DNA from 3 places in the Mesorhizobium sp. M1163 genome. Region 2 is predicted to be linked to each of the others. Evidence: riboswitches for the same ligand, from Rfam matches in the RefSeq annotation. Region 2 holds a riboswitch; each other region holds the start of a gene.
The links. Region 2 has a riboswitch for thiamine pyrophosphate ahead of thiC (phosphomethylpyrimidine synthase ThiC). Riboswitches for the same ligand answer to the same signal wherever they lie in the genome.
Positions count from the first base shown of each region.

Region 1 (7,704 bases), on a different contig from region 2:
GAGCGATTTGAGCGATTTCATTTTTCTGTGATCCCGTCCTTGGCCGATGTCCGGCGTCGTTGCGAGTGCCGGAAAATGACAGACGCGCGATGCCAAAATAAGAAACTAAATTTCAAAAATCTCGCGCTCTTGAAATCCCATTCTCAACCAACACCTCCCGGCGCCACCCGGCTGAATCAAGGCCAATGGCGAATCGCCTGGAACAGCGCAATCGGCATGACAGTCCGGGGGAACATTCCCCCGCATCGCACGTTCTTGGCTGTTGTAGGGCGCGGCGCCGCCATTTCAACCATCGGCGTCAACTCACGATTCAGCGATCGCACCGCAACGCCTGAAGCAGGAGCGCGGCATGATGCAAGACAGTGCAGGACGGACCATGGTTCGCGCGGCGATGAAAGCCCCTTACCTGGAGCGCGACGAAGAGCATCTCCTGGCGCTGCGCTGGAAGGAGAACAATGACCAGCACGCGCTGCACCGCATCACCGTCGCCCATATGCGGCTGGTCATTTCCATGGCGTCGCGGTTCCGCCACTACGGCCTTCCCCTGGGCGACCTGATCCAGGAAGGCCATGTCGGGCTGCTGGAGGCCGCCGCCCGTTTCGAGCCCGAGCGCGAGGTGCGGTTCTCGACCTATGCGACATGGTGGATCCGCGCCTCGATGCAGGATTATATCCTGCGCAACTGGTCGATCGTGCGCGGCGGCACCAGCTCGGCGCAAAAGGCGCTGTTCTTCAACCTGCGGCGCCTACGCGCCCGCCTGGCAAACGGCGCCGAGCAGACGTCGAATGCCACGCTTTACCGCGAAGTGTCGGCGGCTCTCGGCGTTTCCGAAGCCGATGTGGCGATGATGGATTCCCGCCTTTCGGCACCCGACAGCTCGCTCAACACGCCGCTTGCCGACGATGCGGGCGCAACCGAGCGGATGGAGTTCCTGGTTTCGGATGACCCGCTGCCCGACGAGGTCGTCGGCGACACGATCGATGTCGAACGCCGCTCTGTCTGGCTGAAGACGGCGCTCGGCGCGCTCAATGCGCGAGAACTCAGGATTATCGAGGAGCGCCGGCTGAGCGACGAGGGCGCGACGCTCGAAGCGCTCGGCGAGACGCTCGGCATCTCCAAGGAACGTGTCCGGCAGATCGAGGCGCGCGCCATGGAAAAGCTCAAGGCGGCGCTGGTGAAGCAGAACCCGGAATTTCTCGCAGCCTGAATCGCGTCGGCTGCTATTTGTCGGTGACGATCTTGACCTTGTCGCCGGCCGAAACGGCGGCGCCCGGCGACAGCGCGTTGAGCACCCTGAACAAATCCAGCTTGCGGTCGACGCCGACCATCTGTGCGGCCAGGGAGCCCATTGTCTGGCCGGGCTGCACCGTGACGATGCGGATACGCAGCGGCTTCAACGCCGCCTTCTCGGCAGCACTCAGGATGCGGAACGAGCCGCTGACCGAGCGCGCCACCGTGCTCAGCGAGGTGCTGGCCGAAGGCGCCGCGGTCAGCAAGCGGTAGACCTGGCCGCCGGCGCGGATCACCGCAATATCGAATTGCCAGCCATCGGCGCCAGCATGCGCGGTTGCCGCTTCGTTGCCGTTGATCGTCTCCTGGCGCACGCTGCTGTCGTCGAGGCCGGCAACCCAGCCGCTGCGGATGTAGTCGGTCAGCGAGCGGCCCTTGTCGATCGAAACGCCGTCGAAGCGGATGGCGATGTCGCCCGGGCCTGTCGCCGTCACCGCCGCTGCCGAATTGTCGATGATGAAGCCGTTGGGCGCCGAGAACGACACGCCGAGGCCAGGATGCAGGAAAGTTTCGCCGCGCACATAGCCTTCCTCCGGTGTGTCGCCGTAAAGCAGCCCGTCTACGCCGGAAAGGAATGAATCGCGATCGCGCGACCCGACACCGGGCGCGCCGAACTGGCGGGCGTGGCGCTGCGCGAGGTCGATACGCTGCGGCGTGTTGGGGTGCGTCGCCAGGAAGTCGAGGCTGGCGTCGGTGGCGCCGCTGATCGAGCGGAAATCGGTATAGGCCGACATCGACTGCAAGAAGCGGCCGGCAGCGTAGGGATCGAAACCGGCTTCGCCGATCGATTTGATGCCGATGGCGTCGGCCTCCAGCTCCTGATTGCGCGAGAACTGGGCCAGCCTCAGCTTGCCGCGGATCAGCGCCGCCTTGGCCGTCGGGTTGTCGCCGAGCACATCCGAAACGACCTTGGTCGCCAACCCCTCTTCGGCTTCCAGCTGCTGGCGCTGCAGGCCGTGATTGGCCGTAACGTGGCCCATCTCATGCGCAATGACGGCGGCAAGCTCGGCTGAATCGTTGGCCAAGGCCAGCAGGCCCCGGGTGATGTAGAGATAGCCGCCCGGCAGCGCGAAGGCATTGACGTTGGGCGAGTTGAGGATGGTGATGCGGTAGGTCTGGGTCGGGTTGGCCGACACTACGGTCAGTCTGCCGACGATCTTGGCCACCATGCGCTCGAGCTTGGGGTCGGAATATTCTCCGCCATAGGTGGCGAGGATGCGCGGGTGCTGCGCCTTCGCCAGTTGGGCGAGCTTGCCGTTGGCGGCGACATTGTCGACCGTGATCGGCTTGTCTGAGGGCTGAAAGCCTGATTCCTGCACGTCGGGAGGCGTGAACATCTGGCAGCTTGCCAGCGCCACGGCAAGACCGGCCAGCGCCAGAAAGCGCGCCAGCGGTTTCACCCTCCGATTGTCGATGCCGGTCGGCAGATCGGCTTCCTTTCAAGTCCTGGCACGTGACCGTGAAAATCGGGCGCGATTTCCGGAAAGCATCACGCGCAAAATCAAGTGCTACGGCGTCCTTCGTGCGTCCGACAGATACGAGGCAGCAAGGGCAAATCACGGTCTAAGCCGGACCAGCTCCTGGCGGACCTAGCCACACTACCTCGACCATGGCAAGCAAGCGCCGCTTCGCCTTCCGCCGGTTTGACCATAAATTATGTCCGCTTCCGGGCAACATCTCGTGATCCAGCCGCAAACGGACCCGAGCCGATATAGCGTCGGAATGCCTCCGGTCCAGCCCCGACGAAAAAATCGGCCGCGGTGCCCGTCGCGGCAACCGTGCCACCATCCAGGAAAACCATGTTTTGCCCGATACGGCGCGCATCGTCCGGCTGGTGCGTGACGAATAGCACCGTCATGCGCTGCTCCGAATGGACGTCGGCGACCAGGTCGAGCATGTCGTCGCGCAGTGCCGGTCCGAGCGAAGCGAACGGCTCGTCGAGCAACAACACCGGCCGGTCGCGCACCAGGACCCGAGCGAGCGCGACGCGCTGCCGCTCACCGCCGGAGAGTTCGCGCGGCAGCCGGCTTTCCTTGCCGGCAAGGCCGACGCGCTTCAGCGCTGCGGCGATTGCGGCGCGGTCAGCCTCGCTCAGCATGAGCGAAGGCGAGCGGCCGAGCCCGACATTCTGCTCGAGGGACAGATGGGCAAACAGGTTGTTTTCCTGGAACACCATCGATACCGGCCGCGCTGATGGCGGCGCAGTGCTGACGTCGGCGCCGCCGATGAGCACGCGGCCTGACCGCGGCGCCTCGAAACCGGCCACCAGATTGAGCAGCGTCGACTTTCCCGAACCGCTCGGCCCCATGATGGCGGTGATTTCCGACGCCGGGAAATCGACATCGAATATAAGCGGCGTTTCACCATAGCTGAACGAGACATTATCGAGCCGCACGGCCGCGCCTTTTTCGACCGAAATCGACCGTTCCGGGCTGATCGGCATCATGATTTCTCCCTCCTTCCCAGCCAGTCCGCGGTCAGCACAAGCGCCAGGCAGACAAGGCCGAGCAGCAGCGCCAGGCCGGCCGCATCCTCGGTGCGGTAGCTGCCCATGCGCGCCAGCAACAGATAGGGCAATGTCTGCACGGAATCGCTGCCGAACAGCGCAATGACGCCGAGATCACCGAGCGACAGCGCCATGGCGAAGGCGAAGCCGGTGGCGAGCGGCCGCCGCAGCGACGGCCAGTCGACCAGACGCAACCGGTTCCAGCCCGAGATGCCAAGCTGTGCACAGAGCCGTTCGTGGCGTTCGCTCGCCGCGTCATAGGCGGGGCGGATGGCGCGGATGGCGAACGGCATCGCCATCACCGCATTGACCACAACCACCATGACAGGGGCGATCGCAAAGACATCGCTGACGCTGCGCAGGAGCAGGAACCAGCCGGCACCGATGACGATGGGCGGCACCACCAGGACGAACCCCGCACCGGTGTCGGCCAGGTGTTCGAGCAGCGTCCGCCTGCCGGTCCGCCGGGTGAGCGCCAGCGCCCGGCGCGCCATAACCAGCGACAGCGACAACGCCAAGGAGAGCAGCGCCGATAGGAGGGAGAGCACGGCACTGGTCGCCGTCGCTTGCCGCACCGCGCCCTCGCCGGCCAGGCGGCCGAGATCGGCGCCAAGCCCGGCCGACAGCGTAGCCGCCATCGGTCCGGCGACAAACAGCAGTGCCAGCCCGATCACCAGTGCGTTCAGCACGGTCTCGGCCGCACCGGCTGAAAAATACCGGCGCGGGGCTACCGGCAGATTGGCGTCGCCGGTCATACTGGCGCCAAGCCGCGTCAGTGCCAGCACGACGACGAAGGTCAGGGCAATCTGCAACAAGGTCAGCGTCACCGCCCGCGCCGGGTCGAAGTCGAAACGCAGCGCCTGGTATATGGCAACCTCCAGCGTCGTCGCGCGCGGCCCGCCGCCGAGCGTAAGCACGATGGTGAAGGAGGTGATGCACAGCATGAAAACGAGCCCGGCAACGCCCGGCAGGGCCGCACGCAACGCCGGCCATTCGATCAGCCGGAAGGCCGGCGCAGCACCCATGCCAAGCTGGCTCGCCAGCCGCCATTGGTTAGCCGGCACCGTCTGCAACGCTTCCAGGAACAGTCGCGTTGCCAGCGGCAGGTTGAAAAAGACGTGGGCGACGAGAATACCCGATAGGCCATAGATGCCGGGCCAGTTCTGGCCGCCAATCGCACCGAGCAAGCCGGCGAAATACCCGGCGCGGCCATAAAGTGCCAAGACACCGAGTGCGGCAACAATGGCCGGCAGCGCCAGCGGCACGGCGAAAAGCTGCAGGACAAAGCCTCGCCCGAAAAACTGTGGGTGCCGCGACAGGGCGCGCGCGACGAACAGCGCCGGTGCGACGGAGAGCAGGGTCGACAACAGAGCCTGCCAGAGCGTGAAGCGGGCAACACGGAGGAGATAGGAATCAAAGGCGGAGGCGGCGCCCGACAGGTCGCGCATGGCTTCGACGACGAGCCCGGCGAATGCCCCGCCGATCAGCAGCGCGATGGCGGCGAGCGCGACGATGCCGGCAGCGACGCGGGTATCCGATGATGGCGCGCGTTGCACGCTAGACCACCAGATTCGAGATTCTTAGCGAGGATTGCGTTCCTTCGCGCGCCCCTCTGTCCTGCCGGACATCTCCCCCACATGGGGAGAGATTGGCAGGTTCAGCGCTCCGCTCATTCCGGCAATGTCGGAGATTGGCGAAAGCCGGCATGACGGCCAATCTCCCTCCTTGTGGGGGAGATGTCCGGCAGGACAGAGGGGGGCGCCGTAGGGCGATCATCTTTCTATCCGAGCTACTTGCTCATCACCGCCAGCCACTCGTCGACCCAGGCCTTGCGATTTGCGGCGACCTCTTCCGAGCTGAACAGCAAGGTTTTGGTCGGTTTGACGAGCTTGTCGAACGCCGGATTGAGCGGCTTGTCGGTTTTGCCGGCCGGGAACATCCAGTTGGTTTCGGGAATGACGTCCTGGAATTTCGGCCCGGTCATAAAGGCGATGAACTTTTTCGCCAGCGGGTTCTTCGCGCCCTTGGTGGTGATCCCAGCGACCTCGATCTGCAGATATTCGCCTTCCTCGAAGGACGCCGCCTGGTAGCGCGAGGTGTTTTCGGCAACCATGTGGTAGGCTGGCGAAGTGGTATAGGACAGCACCATCGGCGCCTCACCCTTGGTGAACAGGCCGTAGGCCTCGCTCCAGCCCGGCGTCACCGTGAGCACCTTTGCCTTGAGTTTGGCCCAGGCTTCCGGCGCCTTGTCGCCATAGACCGACTTGACCCACAACAGCAGGCCAAGGCCCGGCGTCGAGGTGCGTGGATCCTGGATGACGATTTTGTCGCCGGCATCGCCCTCGACCAATTCCCTGAGGCTCTTCGGCGGGCTCTTCAGTTTTTCGCTATCGTAGACGACAGCGAAATAGCCATAGTCGAACGGCACGAAGATATCGTCGCGCCAGCCGCCCGGCACACTGACGTCCGTCACGGCGCCATGCGGCGAAAACAGGCCGGTTGCCTTGGCGTCCGCCGTCAAATTGGTATCGAGGCCAAGCACGATATCGGCCTTGGTCGCGGCCCCTTCCAGCTTCACACGGTTGAGCAGTGCCACGCCGTCGGCGACCGAGACGAATTCGACGACGCAGCTGCACTCGGCCTCGAAGGCCTTCTTCACCGCCGGTCCCGGACCCCAATCGGCGGTGAAGCTTTCATAGGTATAGACGGTCAGCTTATCCTGTGCCGATGCCTGCCCCGGTAGGGCAAGCGCGGATGCCGCAAGCAGGATAATCGAGACAAGAGAGTGGAAAAAACTGCGCATCGGCGCCTCCTTCGTTCGCGTTGAAAGGAATTGAGGCGTCGGGCTGTCCGAAACGTCTAATCCCTCCGCCGGTACAAACCGGATCAGGTTCAGCGGGTTGGCAGTCTTGCCTCTCAGCCGGTCCGCGAAGATCGCGTCCGGCACCCCGTTAGAGCGTTTCGACACATAGGCCCGGCCGAAGTGCTGCGCAAGCGGAAGTTTGCCGGGCATCCAAAGCGCGGCGTCCTGTTTCATCTGCCGTTTCATCTTCCGTTTCCGGGGCAGGGCTGGTAAGGGCCACGAGATATGAGCACATTCACCATCCTGCTTGGCGGCGATCTCATCCGCACGCCGCTGCTCGACCGCCAGGTCGAAGGCTCCCGCGTCATCGCTGCCGATGCCGGTATCGGCCATGCCCTTATGCTGGGCCTGATGCCGGAACTCTGGGTCGGCGATTTCGATTCCGTGCCTGCCGATTTGCCGGAGGATCTGGCCGCCGTGCCACGGCAGGTGTTTCCCGCCGAAAAGGACAAGACCGACGGTGAACTCGCTATCGCCGCCGCGCTCGAACGCGGTGCGACCAGCCTTGTGCTCGCAGGCGCCTTCGGCGGCAAACGCACCGACCACATCTTCCTGCATTTGGCGCTCAGCGTCCGGCTGGCGGAAGGCGGAACGGAAGTGCTTTTGACCAGCGGCGCACAGGAAGGCATTCCTTTGCTGCCTGGAAAGACTGGCTTCGATTATGTCGACGGTACGCTGTTTTCGGTGCTCGGCTTTTCGGATCTCGCCGGCCTGACAGTCACCGGCGCCAAATGGCCGCTCGCCCATGTCGAGGTTGCCTTCGGCTCGTCGCTGACCATCTCCAACGAGGTCAAGGGCCGGCTGGAAATCGCGCTGGCCAGCGGCCGCGCGCTGCTGCTCGCGCATCCTTTTCCCCTACCTGAAAGCTGACATGGCGCCGCCGCTTCTCAATCTCGACGGGATAAAGCTGACCTTTGGCGGCGCGCCGCTGCTCGACGGTGCCGCCCTGACGGCGTCAGCTGGCGACAAGATCGCCCTGGTCGGCCGCAACGGCTCTGGCAAGTCGACGCTCCTCAAGATCGCTGCCGGGCTGATCGAACCGCAG
Region 1 covers NZ_JAMYMF010000043.1:14,876-22,579, reverse strand. Annotated here, with positions in the region: gene NKH43_RS30340 (amino acid ABC transporter substrate-binding protein) at 1-21, opposite strand, end outside; gene NKH43_RS30335 (RNA polymerase factor sigma-32) at 350-1,207, shown strand; gene NKH43_RS30330 (M48 family metalloprotease) at 1,221-2,627, opposite strand; gene thiQ (thiamine ABC transporter ATP-binding protein) at 2,945-3,736, opposite strand; gene thiP (thiamine/thiamine pyrophosphate ABC transporter permease) at 3,733-5,352, opposite strand; gene thiB (thiamine ABC transporter substrate binding subunit) at 5,586-6,599, opposite strand; TPP riboswitch at 6,643-6,757, opposite strand; gene NKH43_RS30310 (thiamine diphosphokinase) at 6,885-7,529, shown strand; gene NKH43_RS30305 (ABC-F family ATP-binding cassette domain-containing protein) at 7,531-7,704, shown strand, end outside.
Region 1: linked by a shared signal. The riboswitch ahead of thiB (thiamine ABC transporter substrate binding subunit) and the one ahead of thiC (phosphomethylpyrimidine synthase ThiC) in region 2 are both predicted to bind thiamine pyrophosphate.

Region 2 (7,704 bases):
TAGAAGGGGTCGAGCTTCATGAAAAAACTGCCCTGCCAATTGTCGGCGTCGACGGCACGGCGACGTCCTGCGGTTCGAGCATTCCCGAGTTGAAAGCTTCACGACCGGCCTCGACCGCCTTGCCGAACGCACGCGCCATGCCGACCGGATCGGCCGCCTTGGCGACTGCGGTGTTCAGGAGTACGGCGTCAAAGCCGAGCTCCATGACGGTTGCCGCGTGCGACGGCCGTCCGAGCCCCGCATCCACGATCAGCGGAACGCCTGGGAAATGTGCGCACATCGAGCGCAGCGCCGGAATGTTGATCGGCCCGAGGGCGGAACCGATCGGTGCACACCACGGCATCAGAACCTGGCAGCCCGCCTCCAGCAGTCGCTCGGCGACGACAAGATCGTCGGTGGTATAGGGGAATACATCAAAACCGTCCTCGCACAGGATGCGGGCGGCCTCGACCAGCCCGAACACGTCCGGCTGCAGCGTGTCGTGGTTGCCGATCACTTCGAGCTTGATCCAGTTGGTGCCGAAAACTTCGCGCGCCATCTTCGCGGTCGTGACCGCTTCCTTGACGGAGTGGCAGCCGGCAGTGTTGGGCAGGATTCTGACGCCGAGCGAGCGGATCAACGACCAGAATTGTTCGCCGGCCCTGCCGCCTGCCATCTCACGGCGTAACGAGACGGTTACCGCCGAAGCGCCCGACGCCTTGACGGCCTCGGCAAGGATGGCCGGCGATGGATATTGAGCGGTGCCGAGAAGCAGGCGGGAGGCAAGCGACGTTCCGAGAAGATCGAACATGGCCTAGCCTCCCTGCATCGGTGAGAGGATTTCGATCCGGTCGCCGTCGCTCAACCGGAATTCCGCCCGGTTGGCTTTGTGCACGAGGTCGCTGTTGACGGCCGTTGCCAGCCAATCGCCTTCATAGTCGAGCGCCGCAAGCAGCTCGGCCAGCGTGGTGGCTGCAACCTCATGCACTTTGCCGTTGACCGTCAGTTTCATGAGCAAGCTCCTTCGTTCCGTCTTGATGGAAGACCAGGTCGGCCGCCTGGCGCGCCATGGCAGGGGCGAGAAGAAAGCCATGGCGATAAAGCCCGTTGACTGCGACGGTGCTTCCATGTGCCTCGACACGCGGCAGATTGTCGGGAAAAGCAGGACGGACGCCGACACCGGTTTCAACGATCCCGGCCTCGCCGAATGCCGGATGGAGGGCATAGGCGGCACCCAGAAGCTCCATCATCGAACGCACCGTGGCCGGCTCGGCGGACCCGCTCTCGATCATGGTCGCACCGACCATGAAACACTGGCCGGTGCGCGGCACCACATAGAGCGGAAAGCGCGGATGAAGCAGCCGGACCGGGCGCGACAGCGAGATGTCGGGCGTGCGCAGGATCAGCATTTCGCCGCGAACGCCGCGTAGCCGGTCATCGATGGCTGCCATTCCCGTGCAGTCGATCTGATGATCGAAACCAAAAACATGCCAGACCTCGGTGCCGAAGTGAAACTCGACACCCATGGCTGCGAGCTTGTCATGAAGCGCTGCCATCGCCTGACGCGGGTCGAGATGCGCCTCGTCGGAGAAGAGCAATCCGCGCCGGAAGCGGCCGGCGAGGTCGGGCTCCAGGAGCGCAATTTCGTCTTCATCGACACGCCGATGGCCCGAGGTGCGGCTGGCGAAGCGGTCGATCTCGCCCGCATCGCGCGGCGCGGCCACGACCAGCGTTCCGGCCCGCGTCACCTGGCCGGGCGTTGCGGCATCCCACCAGTCGGCGGCACCGCGCCCGAGATCCAGCACCGGCTGCTCGGCGCTTTCGCGCTCGCACCATGGCGCCAACATGCCGCCGGCGAACCACGACGCATTGCCCCCAAGGCCAGGCCTTGTCTCGGCAACGGAAACCGCCGCGCCGCGTGCGGCGAGCTCGAAGGCGGCGGTGAGGCCGGCAACGCCGGCCCCTTTGACCAGCACCTTCATAATGGCTCACGTGGCTGAGGTATGAGCGGTGCGCCGGTCTCGTCCGCCGGCAGGTAGAGATCGCCGCCCTCGCGGTATTTCGCCGCCATCGCCGCCATGCCCTCCTTCTGCGCTTCGGTGCGGATGTCGTGGGAAATTCGCATCGAGCAGAATTTCGGCCCGCACATCGAGCAGAAATGCGCCAGCTTGTGCGCCTCCTTGGGCAAGGTCTGATCGTGGAAGGACCGCGCGGTTTCGGGATCGAGCGACAGGTTGAACTGGTCCTCCCAGCGGAATTCGAAGCGCGCGCGGGAAAGGGCATCATCCCTGACTTTCGCCGCCGGATGACCTTTTGCCAGGTCGGCGGCATGGGCGGCTATCTTGTAGGTGATCACGCCGATCTTGACGTCGTTGCGATCGGGAAGGCCGAGATGCTCCTTGGGCGTGACGTAGCAGAGCATGGCGGTGCCGAACCAACCGATCATCGCCGCGCCGATGCCGGAGGTGATGTGGTCGTAGCCCGGCGCGATGTCGGTCGTCAGCGGCCCAAGCGTATAGAACGGCGCCTCGCCGCAGACGGCGAGCTGCTTGTCCATGTTCTCCTTGACCTTGTGCATCGGCACGTGGCCGGGGCCTTCGATCATTACCTGGCAATCCTTCGCCCAGGCGATCTGTGTCAGCTCGCCGAGCGTCTCCAGCTCGGCGAATTGTGCTGCGTCATTGGCGTCGGCGATCGAGCCAGGACGAAGGCCGTCGCCCAGCGAAAAGGACACGTCATAGGCGCGGCAAATGTCGCAGATCTCGGCGAAATGTTCGTAGAGGAAGCTTTCCCGGTGATGATGCAGGCACCATTTGGCCATGATCGAGCCACCGCGCGAGACGATGCCAGTGACCCGGTCAACGGTCAGCGGGATGTAGTGCAGCCGCACGCCCGCATGGATGGTGAAATAGTCGACGCCCTGTTCGGCCTGTTCGATCAGCGTGTCGCGGTAGACCTCCCAGGTCAGGTCCTCGGCGATGCCGCCGACCTTTTCGAGCGCCTGATAGAGCGGCACCGTGCCGATCGGCACCGGCGCGTTGCGGACGATCCAGTCGCGGATGTTGTGGATGTTGCGGCCGGTCGACAGGTCCATCACCGTGTCTGCGCCCCAGCGGATCGCCCACACCATTTTTTCGACCTCTTCAGCCATCGACGATGTGACGGCGGAGTTGCCGATGTTGGCGTTGATCTTGACCAGGAAATTGCGACCGATGATCATCGGCTCGCTCTCGGGATGGTTGATGTTGGCGGGAATGATTGCGCGTCCGCGCGCCACCTCATCACGCACGAAATCCGGCGTGACGAAATCGGGCAGTGTCGCGCCGAAAGCCTCGCCGTCGCGCTCAAGCTTGCCGTGCAGGATCTCGCGACCAAGGTTCTCGCGGATGGCGGCGAACTCCATTTCGGGTGTGATGATGCCGGCGCGCGCATAGGCAAGCTGCGTCACCGCCTTGCCTGCTTTGGCTCTGAGCGGTTGGTGGCGAATGGGAAATTCCGGCGTCAGGCGTTCGCCCGTCGCGAATCCGTTGTCCTCCGGCCGGACATGGCGGCCGTCATAGGCCTCGACATCGCCGCGCGCCGTAATCCATTCGTGGCGAAGCCGTGCAAGGCCATTTTCGATGCTGGTTTCGACAGTCGGGTCTGTATAGGGGCCGGACGGATCGTAGACGGTGACGGGCGGTTCGCCGGCCGTCGGATGGACGGAGATTTCGCGCATCGGCACCCTGATCTGCGGGTGGATGGCACCGGGCTTGTGGATTTTTCGTGAGGCGGGCAGCGGTCCCGTCGAGACGGCGGGGGTGAGGGCATTCATCTTGAGGCTCCTTTGCTCGTTGCATTGGAGACCCAGTTCTGTGCCGGGAGGATGAAAAGACGCTTCTGTCGACCTGCCGAAACAGGACCTCGGGCGTAAACTCCCGCAAAGCGCTTGCACCGTCCCTACGCCAGTATGAACTGGATCAGGTTCAACGGGTCACTGCGCCGCGAATGCCAGCAGTATCTCAGCCCCTTGCCGGGACTCCCCTGGTGAATGCGTGAGGTTGGACGGGACGGCTCCGGTTTGTCAAGCGCGTTCTGGCCGCGGCTGATCGGCGGCCGGTCAGACCGTGCGGACAAAATCGTGCATGTCTCGGCGACAAGTCAAGCCTCGGAGATGAAGGCAGGGACAAGGGAATCGCAAACCGTCGGACTGAAAATCGATCCTGATGATCACACCTTCAATGGGCACCAAAGGTTTGCGCGTAGATCGCCTCGATTCTTCCTGCCTCGTCACTGGTCAGCGTGGCGAATTCCTTTTCGCGCGCGCGGTTCGATAGATGTCCATCATTCTGGTGAAGAAAACGGAAGAGCAGATCGGTCAACCGCTCGGGCATGTCAATAAAGGCGTCCACCTGCTGCCGGAACTGATCGTAGCGCTGCAGAAATGCGGTTTCCTCGGGAAGGTCCCGTTCGATCGTCCGCTGAACGCAGGCATAGAGGAATTCGGCGTGCGGGGTTGCATCGAAGAACCGGTAGAAATCACCGGTGTCATTCAGCACCCGGACGTTGAATTGCGGCGTCGGTTCCCATTCCACCAACGGCAGAAGGCGCTGCGAATAGCTCTCGAGCACGCCCCTGTACTCGTTGATCTGGTCCAGGATCGCGGCCGAGACGGGAAAGACCACTCCCGGCGGATTGAAGCCGCGCATGGCAAGGACGTGGTGGATTAGGTAGCGGTGAATGCGGCCGTTTCCGTCCTCGAACGGGTGAATGTAGACAAAGCCGAAGGCGAGGATTGCGGCGGCTACGACTGCATCAAGGTTTTGCGCGGGGCCCTGATCGAACGCCGCCATTCCATCGATTAGCCGCGGCAGGTCCTCGGGCCGAGCGCTGATGTGATCGGGCAAGGGCGTGCCGTTGTCTCGGTCATGCTCACCGACGAAACCTCCTTCTTTTCGGAAGCCAAGTCTTACGAAACGGGCGTCGCCAAGTACAATTCTTTGCAGACGCAGCAGCTCATCGCGATCGATCGGCCAGCGGCCGGCTTCGCCGATGGCGCGGCCCCAGCGCTGGATGCGATCTTGCGGCGGGTGCTCGCCCTCGATCGCATAGCTTGATCGCGAGTCTTTGAGCAAAAGAAAGGCGGCGGTCCGAGCAAGAAGGTCGCGCGGCACGTCCGCTACGATTGCCTCCGCGCGCCGCGGTAGTTCAAGGCCGATGAATTTTTCGAGAATCTTGGTGCGGAACACCAGAGGGCAGAACTCACGCGTGCCGGGGAGATTGTCCCTTACGCGGTAGCGCGAAGCGGTCTTGTCGGGTCCGGGCCACTGCAGCTCGGGATCGACAACCGGAATGTATCGTCCGGCCGCCGCGTCCGGCAGATCGATACGCGCTCCCCTCAGCCATTCATATAAAAACCAGATGCGGCGGGCATAACTGCCGGTCGGGCTTTCACGGACCAGCGCCTCGATCGGCGCGGGACCGGTCACTTGGAACAGCCGCTTGAGGACGGCAAGGTCCAGTCCCTCGTACTTGAGCGCAAAGGTCAGGTGGCCTTCGAGGGTAGGATTTGGGGCGTGGCGGGGGGTCATGATCCGCCAGCCATCCCGTTCGGTAATGCGATGATGCTCGCCCGTGGCGAACAACCTACGGGGCAAGGGCACGGCGAGCCTGTAGGCTCCGATCAGCGCGCTGTACCCGGCCGGGGTCGCCGTTTCAGGAAGGCGGATTTCCTGAAAAACGGTAACAGGACCTGAAAATTGGTGCTCTTGCACCGCAGGCATGAAAAGCGAATCCTTTCATCGAATTTTGGTTCAGTTGGGCCAACATCTATGAAAAATGATCCTATTCCATGAAAATTGATGCCACAAGACAAATTTTCCGAAAACCGATTCTAAACGGTGCTGGAGTCATCAAGCGAGAACTCCGCCACCGGCTCAAGGAAGCGACTTCAGACAAAAAGGTGAGTCCAGGAACCGCCATTCGCCGGTCTTTTAGTCACGAGGCCGGCACGGATGGCCCGCCTTACGTCGAGCCGGATTGCTCGAGTAGAACCGCGCCGTTCGGGGCTCACTCATAGAGTGCTCCGGCGCGCGATCCCGATTTGATAGCCGCGATCACGCTCGCGACTGATCTTGGTGACGTGGCGGCGTCGGAGTAGAAAACTGATGCAGGATCTCGGTGGCGTCGTGTGTGTGTGTGACCTGAAGTGAGTTCTCTGCGGTATGGGGGACGGAACGCAGCGCGCGCGTCTTCTCGGCAAACAGATCGACGAAGCGGCACCGAAGGGAAGTTCCTGGCATTCATTCTCGCCATCGCTGCCCCAATTTGCCGACCGGACTGCCGATCGATCTCGCCCAATACTTTGCGCGCGCAAGGGCCGAAGCTGAACTGGGTGGCACCTGCTCATTCGGGAGCTAACTCATGCTTGGCGCGCTAGCCCGAGAGAGCTGTGCCTGATCGAATGCGTGAAATCGTAGCTCGGACACGGTCATCTGTCACCCGCGTTCGGGCTGTAACGGAAAGCGCGACATCGTCTCCAATGCTCGTTCCCCACGTCGAGGGCCCAGCGGCTTGGCTGCGGGGGGGACTGTCAGCTAGTGGCCGCTGGGCCTTGACGACCAGCGAGCGTAAGAGGAGGCCCTGCGCTGGCTGACGAAAACTTGCGAGCAAAGCCACGGAAAAGCATCATTCGAACGAACTCTTTCGTCGAGACGAGGAGGGCAGTGAGGCGGTAGCCGCCGCTTTGAAGCTCTCCGGCAGCTGCTACGCTGGTCGTTCAGAGGGTCGCAGCTGCGCTTGCGCCGTCATATCAGATAAGTCTAATATAATCCGCGCCTAGCCATCGAACGCCGCGGCGCCCTCGGGTCGGCGCTATTCATCGGGTGGGCATGTCGGGTACGCAAGGGAGGACGAAATGAGACTGGTTCAGTCATTTGCATTTGCTGCTGTGCTGCTTCTTTCGTCTGCATTGTCTGCGGCCGCCCACTCGGCTCGTGAGGACATCGAGGCGGCGTTGGTAAAATTCATGGACGCCTTCAACAGCGGAAACGCAGCAGCGGTAGGTCAAATGTATACCGACGATGCCGCCCTGCTGCCACCCGACGGCAAACGCGTCGATGACCGCAAGGGCGTGGAAGAATTCTGGCAGGGCGCAATCAAGGCCGGGATGAAGAATCTCACCCTGAAGGCGCTGGAAGTGGAAGGGAGCGGGAATCTCGCCTACGAAGTTGGCGCATTTACGCTCAGTGTGCCGAGCAAAGGTGGTGCCCCTTCCACCGTTGCGGGCAAGTACATTGTCGTTTGGAAAAAAGGGGGCGACGGGACATGGCGCCTGCATCGGGACATCTGGAACTTAGGTGCGGCCCAATAGATTCCGCGATCCGTGAGGCCGGCGCGGCTTGCAACAGTTCCAACGAAAGTCCATGGCAATAGTTGATGTGACTGAATTGATTAACAAAATTGAACAGACTTGATGGGTCTGCTCATCGAGTCGGCTATGGATCTATCGCGCTACCGATCAGCGAGGCGGTAAGATTCGAGCTCAGCAGAACGGCTGACCACCACTTGCCGGGACTAGAGTGTTCTCCGGCTCGGCGCGCCGCTGAGGACTCTTGTTCATTTGGTCATGCGCAATCCGTGGTTCTCCAAGAACCCGTCCATCTCGTCAAATGCCATCTGAGCCGAGACAACTAACTATCATTGGGCAAGTAGCGGCTCAACGGCTCCAGAAGAAAGCAGCCCCCT
Region 2 covers NZ_JAMYMF010000045.1:39,144-46,847, forward strand. Annotated here, with positions in the region: gene NKH43_RS30895 (thiamine phosphate synthase) at 1-20, opposite strand, end outside; gene NKH43_RS30900 (thiazole synthase) at 17-790, opposite strand; gene thiS (sulfur carrier protein ThiS) at 794-991, opposite strand; gene thiO (glycine oxidase ThiO) at 960-1,961, opposite strand; gene thiC (phosphomethylpyrimidine synthase ThiC) at 1,958-3,793, opposite strand; TPP riboswitch at 3,898-4,014, opposite strand; gene NKH43_RS30920 (Fic family protein) at 4,197-5,741, opposite strand; gene NKH43_RS30925 (YybH family protein) at 6,875-7,330, shown strand.

Region 3 (7,704 bases), on a different contig from region 2:
ACCGGGTCGAGCACTGCCGGCACCTGCGGATTTTCGCGCAGCACTCCGGCAACCGCAATGACGATCTCCACCGTGGCGAGCATCCCGATCTTGATGGCCGCCACTTTGTTGGCCTGCAACCCCGCACGCATCTGACCGGCCACCAGACCGGGTTGCATAGAGTGGATTTCCATGACCGCATGGTGCGTCTGCACCGTTAGCGCGGTGACAGCAAGGCAGGTGCGCACGCCAATGGAAGAGATCGTCTCGATATCGCGTGCAATTCCAGCCCCACCGCTGGAGTCCGATCCCCCGACCACGAGCACATGCGGTTCTCGCCCTAGCGCCATGGCTTTGTCTTTTCGATCCATTGCCGCGTGCGCGCTTCGGGATCGGCATTCAACGTGATGTCGGTGACCACTGCCGCGCTGTCTGCGCCAACCTCGAAAACGCCGTCGAGCCGGTCGGGGTTGAGGCCGCCAATGGAGACCAACGGGATCGGCGCGACCCGGCGCTTCCATTCGCCGATCCGTTCGAGCCCTTGCGGCGCCCACTTCATCTTCTTCAGGATGGTGGGATAGATGGGGCCGAGCGCGATATAGTCGGGCTCGGCAGCGATGGCCGTTTCCAGTTCGAGATGATCGTGCGTGCTGAGCCCGAGCTTCAATCCGGCGTACTTAATCGCCAGCAGGTCGGCCGCGGCCAAATCCTCTTGGCCGAGATGGACAAAGTCGCAGCCTTCCTCAATTGCGAGCCGCCAATAGTCGTTGACGATCAGTTGGCAACCATGGACCGCGCAGACGCCGTTCGCGCGGCGGATTTCCGTCCGCAGCGTGGCCTCGTCCCTATCCTTGATGCGCAACTGAACCATCTTAACGCCAAGCGGCACCAGCCGTTCGATCCAGGCGGCGCTGTCGAGGATCAGGTAGAAGGGATCGAGCCTCATGAAAAAACCCCCCTGCCAATTGTCGGCGTCGACGGCACGGCGACGTCGCGCGGTTCGAGCATCCCGGAGCTGAAAGCTTCACGACCGGCCTCGACCGCCTTGCCGAACGCGCGCGCCATGCCGACCGGATCGGCCGCCCTGGCGACCGCGGTGTTCAGGAGTACGGCGTCAAAGCCGAGCTCCATGACGGTTGCCGCGTGCGACGGCCGTCCGAGCCCCGCATCCACGATCAGCGGAACATCAGGGAAATGTCCGCGCATCGAGCGCAGCGCCGTGATGTTGATCGGTCCGAGAGCGGAACCGATCGGCGCGCACCACGGCATCAAGACCTTGCAGCCCGCCGCAAGCAGCCGATCGGCAACGACAAGGTCGTCGGTGGTATAGGGGAATACAGCAAAACCGTCCTCGCACAGGATGCGGGCGGCTTCGACCAGACCAAACACATCCGGCTGCAGGGTGTCGTGGTTGCCGATCACTTCGAGCTTGACCCAGTTCGTACCGAAGACTTCGCGCGCCATTTTCACGGTCGTGACCGCTTCCTTGACGGAGTGACAGCCAGCAGTGTTGGGCAGGATTCTGACGCCGAGCGAGCGGATCAGTGACCAGAATTTTTCGCCAGCCCTGCCGCCTGCCATCTCGCGGCGCAGCGAGACGGTCACCACCGAGGTTCCCGACGCCTTGACCGCCTCGGCAAGGATGGCCGGCGAAGGATATTGAGCGGTACCGAGAAGCAGGCGCGACGGAAGCTCGGTTCCATAAAGCTCTAACATGGTCTAACCGCCTTGCATGGGCGAGAGGATTTCGATCCGGTCGCCGTCGCTCAACTGGAATTCCGCCCGCTTGGCTTTGTGCACGAGGTCGCTGTTGACCGCCGTCGCCAGCCAATCGCCCTCATAGTCCAGCGCGGCAAGCAGCTCGGCCAGCGTGGTGGCGGCAACCTCATGCGCTTCGCCGTTGACCATCAGTTTCATGAGCAAGCTCCTTGGTTGCGTCTTGATTGAAAACCAGGTCGGCAGCCTGGCGCGCCATGGCAGGCGCGAGAAGAAAACCATGGCGATAGAGTCCATTGATCGCGACGGCAGTTCCAAGTGCCTCCACGCGCGGCAGATTGTCGGGAAAGGCTGGACGGATGCCGACACCTGTTTCAACGATCCCGGCCTCACCAAAAGCCGGGTGGAGGGCATAGGCGGCACCGAGCAGTTCCATCATCGAACGCGCCGTCACCGGTCCGGCGGACTGGCTTTCAACCATAGTCGCGCCGATCATGAACTGCGTGTCGGCACGCGGCACCGCATAAAGCGGAAAGCGCGGATGCAGCAGCCTGACCGGGCGCGACAGCGAGATATCACGCGTGCGCAGGATCAGCATTTCGCCGCGAACGCCGCGCAGCCTGTCATCGGCTGCTGCGATTCCAGTGCAGTCGATCTGACGATCGAAATCGGAAACAGGCTGGGCGTCGGCGCCGAAGCGAAATTCGACGCCCATGGCCGCGAGCTTGTCATGAAGTGCTACCATCGCCTGGCGCGGGTCGAGATGAGCCTCATCGGGGAAGAGCAATCCGCGCCAGAAGCGGCCGGCGAGGTCGGGTTCCAGGAGCGAAATTTCATCTTCGGCGACCCGCCGATATCCCGACGTGCGGCTGGCGAACCGGTCGAGCTCGCCAGTATCACGCAGCGCGGCCACGACCAACGTTCCGGCACGTATCACCTGACCCGGTAGCACCGCATCCCACCAGTCGGCGGCGTCGCGTCCGAGATCCAGCACCGGCTGCTCGGCGCTTTCACGCTCGCACCATGGCGCGAGCATACCACCGGCGAACCACGACGCATTGCCCTCGATGGCAGGCCTTGTCTCGGCAACGGTGGTCACCGCGCCGCGTGCGGCGAGCTCGAAGGCGGCGGTGAGGCCGGCAACACCGGCCCCTTTGACCAGCACCCTCATGATGGCGCATGCGCCTGTGGCATGGCCGGTGCGCCGGTCTCGTCCGCCGGTATGTAGAGATTGCCGCCCTCGCGGTATTTCGCCGCCATCGCCGCCATGCCCTCCTTCTGCGCCTCGGCGCGGATGTCGTGGGAGATACGCATGGAGCAGAATTTCGGCCCGCACATCGAGCAGAAATGCGCCAGCTTGTGCGCCTCCTTGGGCAAGGTCTGATCGTGGAAGGACCGCGCGGTTTCGGGATCGAGCGACAGGTTGAACTGGTCCTCCCAGCGGAACTCGAAGCGCGCGCGGGAAAGGGAATCGTCCCTGAGTTTCGCCGCCGGATGACCCTTCGCCAGATCAGCGGCGTGTGCGGCTATCTTGTAGGTGATGACGCCCGTCTTGACGTCGTTGCGATCGGGAAGGCCGAGATGTTCCTTGGGCGTGACGTAGCAGAGCATGGCGGTGCCGAACCAACCGATCATCGCCGCGCCGATGCCGGAGGTGATGTGGTCGTAGCCCGGCGCGATGTCGGTCGTCAGCGGCCCAAGCGTATAGAACGGCGCCTCGCCGCAGACGGCGAGCTGCTTGTCCATGTTCTCCTTGATCTTGTGCATGGGAACATGGCCCGGCCCCTCGATCATCACCTGGCAATCCTTGGCCCAGGCGATCTTTGTCAACTCGCCGAGCGTTTCCAGTTCGGCGAATTGTGCTGCGTCATTGGCGTCGGCGATCGAGCCGGGACGAAGGCCGTCGCCCAGCGAAAAGGACACGTCATAGCCGCGGCAAATGTCGCAGATCTCGGCGAAATGTTCGTAGAGGAAGCTTTCCCGGTGATGGTGCAGGCACCATTTGGCCATGATCGAGCCACCGCGCGAGACGATGCCAGTGACCCGGTCAACGGTCAGCGGGATGTAGTGCAGCCGCACGCCCGCATGGATGGTGAAATAGTCGACGCCCTGTTCGGCCTGCTCGATCAGCGTGTCGCGGTAGACCTCCCAGGTCAGATCCTCGGCAATGCCGCCAACCTTCTCGAGCGCCTGGTAGAGCGGCACCGTGCCGATCGGCACCGGCGAGTTGCGCACGATCCAGTCGCGGATGTTGTGGATGTTTCGGCCGGTCGACAGGTCCATCACCGTATCGGCGCCCCAGCGGATCGCCCACACCATCTTTTCGACCTCTTTGGCCATGGACGAGGTGACGGCGGAGTTACCGATATTGGCGTTGATCTTGACCAGGAAATTGCGACCGATGATCATCGGCTCGCTCTCGGGATGGTTGATGTTGGCGGGAATGATTGCGCGTCCGCGCGCCACCTCCTCTCGGACGAATTCCGGCGTCACGAAATCGGGCAGCGTCGCGCCGAAAGCCTCGCCGTCACGCTCAAGCTTGCCATGCAGGATCTCACGACCAAGGTTCTCGCGGATGGCGACGAACTCCATTTCGGGCGTGATGATGCCGGCGCGCGCATAGGCAAGCTGTGTCACCGCCTTGCCGGCCCTGGCCCTGAGTGGCCGGTTGCGGACTGGAAATTCTGGCGTCAGGCGTTCGCCCGTAGCGAACCCATTGTCTTCTGGCCGGACGTGGCGGCCGTCATAGGCTTCGACATCGCCGCGCGCCAAAATCCATTCGTGGCGAAGTCGGGCTAGGCCTTTTTCGATGCTGGTTTCGACAGCCGGATCGGTATAGGGGCCCGACGGATCGTAGACGGTGACGGGCGGCTCGCCGGCTGTCGGATGGACAGAGATTTCGCGCATCGGCACCCTGAGCTGCGGGTGGATGGTACCGGATTTGTGGATTTTGCGTGAGGCAGGCAGCGGTCCCGTCGAGACGGCGGGGGTGAGGGCATTCATCTTGAGGCTCCTTTGCTCGTTGCATTGGAGACCCAGTTCTGTGCCGGAAGGATGAAAAGACGCTTCTAGCGACCTGCTGAAACAGGACCTCGGGCGTGAACTCCCGCAAAGCGCTTGCACCGTCCCTACGCCAGTATGAACTGGATCAGGTTCAACGGGTCACTGCGCCGCGAAAGCCAGCAGTATCTCAGCCCCTTGCCGGGACTCCCCTGGTGAATGCCTCAAGTTGAACGGGCCGGGGTTGTCTTGTCAAGCGCATGTTCGTCCTGCGGCGGCGGTGGGCGGCAATCAAATTGGGCCCAAATTGGGCCGACGGCCTCGCCACGGGTCGCGGAGAAGTTCCGCGGGAGATAGGGCAGGTGTGGCCAAAGCTGCATTTGCCTCATCAAACTTGATGTGACATTGACGTAGACGGAACTGCTGCGTTTCAAGGATCTTAAGCCGTCAATGCCTGATCGGAACAGAACTGGTGGGCCGCCCGAACGCCCCACAAACATCGTGCTCTCGATCACCTCCTATTGTCGCCGGAAAAGGGGTGATCGACCAATCGATCAAGTCGACCGCTCGCTGAAGGGCGCCCTCGGTTTCAGCACGGCTGGGCGAAGTGGCAATGACATGTCCAATCCAGTCTCGGAAATCCCCCTTCCTGACGATCGGTGTCTTGGGTTCAACATTCAATTTGACCTCGGCCACACCTGATATAGCAGCTGCCTGAGTGTCGCCACCAATCCAGTCCAGGGTGCCATCTTGATCAGGAAGCAGGAATCGCGCGGCCGCAGTATGCGAATGCTTTTTGCGCAGATCCCATTCCTCGCCAATTGACAAGCTTGATGTGCTCGGTGACGAGGTCGACACCGTAAGCTAACTGGACCAGTTGAGGGTCGGGCGCGCCACTAAGACGCGGATTGACTTCAATGACAACTGGACCGCGTTTCGTGCACCGGAGTTCAATGTTAGTTGGCCCCCAGCCAAGGCCGAGAGCCCGCAAACAGCTCAACGAAACATCGGCGATGCGCTCACGCTCCTGATCGGTTAGCAGGGCCGGATACGTCACCTCACGTATGACGAAATGGGGGAGGGGACCAAAGTCATTGGCGCAAATCGCAACGACCTCATTCCCCATAACATTAATGCTATAGAACGGGCCCTGTGCGAATTCTTCGACGAGTATTTTCGGTGTAGACCGCCATATGTGCTTTCCGCCCAATAGATAGGTCGTATGTTCGGCTACGTCTTCGAGGCTGCGGCACAATCGGACACCCATGCTGCCGCTGCCTAATGCCGGCTTAAGAATCACGGGCAGGCCGATCTCTGCAGCCGAGCTTTCTACCTCCGCCGCATTCGTTGCCAACCGATAAGCCGGTATTGGAACGCCGGCCTGCGCGAGGAACTCGCCATGAGCCGGGTGCGCAGCGATCGTCCGACGCTCTTGTATTTGCTGGATCCCAGCCGGCTCCGCCTCCGACTGCCTCGGTAGCTCGGTATCCTGAGCGCGTCGGCGGCATCATGCCATTATCATCCTACGAATTGCATGCTCCATCGTCCTGGACGAGACCGGTTTGGCTAGCCAAAGGACGAAGGTCTGATTACCAGATGTGATCGGCATGGGGTCGCTTCCACCAACGACGATGATGGGCACCGTCATCAGGGTGGTACGTACGGCTTCGGGCTGTCCTGGCCCGAGGAAAGTCGCTTTATCGAAAATTAGGAGGTCGGCTGCCTTCCCGCTCTCGATCCAGTCGCAAAGACTTTCGAAGGTCGCGAAGCCGACAGGCTTATAACCAAGCGCGGCGATCTTATCGTTGTAGATCTCCAACGCTGCTGGATCGGGCTCCACGACTGCAATGATTTCTCCGTTGCCAAGTGATCCATCGCATGGGCCGAAAGCGCTATCAGCTCTGACCTGCTCCTCAGCGCAGGCCGGTAAGTAGAGATCGAAGCGTGTACCTCGGCCAACAGCCGAGGTGACGTCAAGGCATCCTGCGAGCGCGCTCACATGGCGGTCCACTGCAGCAAGACCCAGTCCGGTCCCGCCGACGCGAGAGCGCGTGGTAAAAAAGGGCTCAAAGATATGCGGAAGCACCGAACTTGCGATTCCTTGGCCATCGTCGCTGATGGAGAGGAGAACGTAATCTCCCGGTTTCAAGGTGCCCTTAGCCACGGGCTTCGTTTGACAGACGTGAGCGCGAGAAACGCTAATCTCGACACGGCCCTCATTCAAGAGAGCCTCCGACGCGTTCTTGCATAGATTCATAAGGATCTGCTGTATCTCGGTCGGGCTGCCCTCGATCACCGTTTGCCACTCGTTGATCTTGAAGTTCAACTGAACATCCACACGAAGTGCAACCCGCAGCAATGGCGCGAGATCCATTACACTCTCCGAGACGTCGAAAGGCATCGCCACGCGCTTCCGATTTCGGCTTAGTGACAAAATTTGGTCAATAATCAGTTTGGCTCGGTTGCTGGCCAAGATAATTTGGCCGATGTGGCCCCGAATTCTCGAGGGGCGACGCACAAGACCTTTAGCCATCTCTGCGTAGCCGACTATTGCTCCTAGAACATTATTGAATTCATGTGTAACGCCGCTTGCGATTGTGCCGACAGCCGTCAGCCTTTCCGCATGCTCCCATCGACTCTCAAAAAGGTTACGTTCCGTGTGTACACGTTGCATTTCAAGATGGTTGCCTAAACGCACAGTAGCGCTCGCCAGAACCAGGAGGTCGTCTGTGGAGGGTGGTGAGCGATCTCCTTCAAAAACAAGGATACAAACCGCAGCCTGCTGATCGGAGGCCCTGCAACCAACAATTTGACAAACACCGGTAGTGCCTACGGCAGTCCGAACCACTTCCGACGCGGGAACGACGCGAAACACTGGCTGTTCCGGGTGTACAAGTGAGACGACTTCATTGATTAGCGTGGCGTTCCAGACGCGCATGCGCTTGTTCGCGACAAAGTACTCGGTATTCCTGCTGATACTCGGATCCACCAGAGCAAGCGCGCATTGAT
Region 3 covers NZ_JAMYMF010000025.1:7,485-15,188, reverse strand. Annotated here, with positions in the region: gene NKH43_RS22475 (hydroxymethylpyrimidine/phosphomethylpyrimidine kinase) at 1-329, opposite strand, end outside; gene NKH43_RS22470 (thiamine phosphate synthase) at 320-925, opposite strand; gene NKH43_RS22465 (thiazole synthase) at 922-1,695, opposite strand; gene thiS (sulfur carrier protein ThiS) at 1,699-1,896, opposite strand; gene thiO (glycine oxidase ThiO) at 1,865-2,866, opposite strand; gene thiC (phosphomethylpyrimidine synthase ThiC) at 2,863-4,698, opposite strand; TPP riboswitch at 4,803-4,919, opposite strand; partial or broken gene NKH43_RS22445 (ATP-grasp domain-containing protein) at 5,143-6,085, opposite strand; gene NKH43_RS22440 (two-component system VirA-like sensor kinase) at 6,203-7,704, opposite strand, start outside.
Region 3: linked by a shared signal. The riboswitch ahead of thiC (phosphomethylpyrimidine synthase ThiC) and the one ahead of thiC (phosphomethylpyrimidine synthase ThiC) in region 2 are both predicted to bind thiamine pyrophosphate.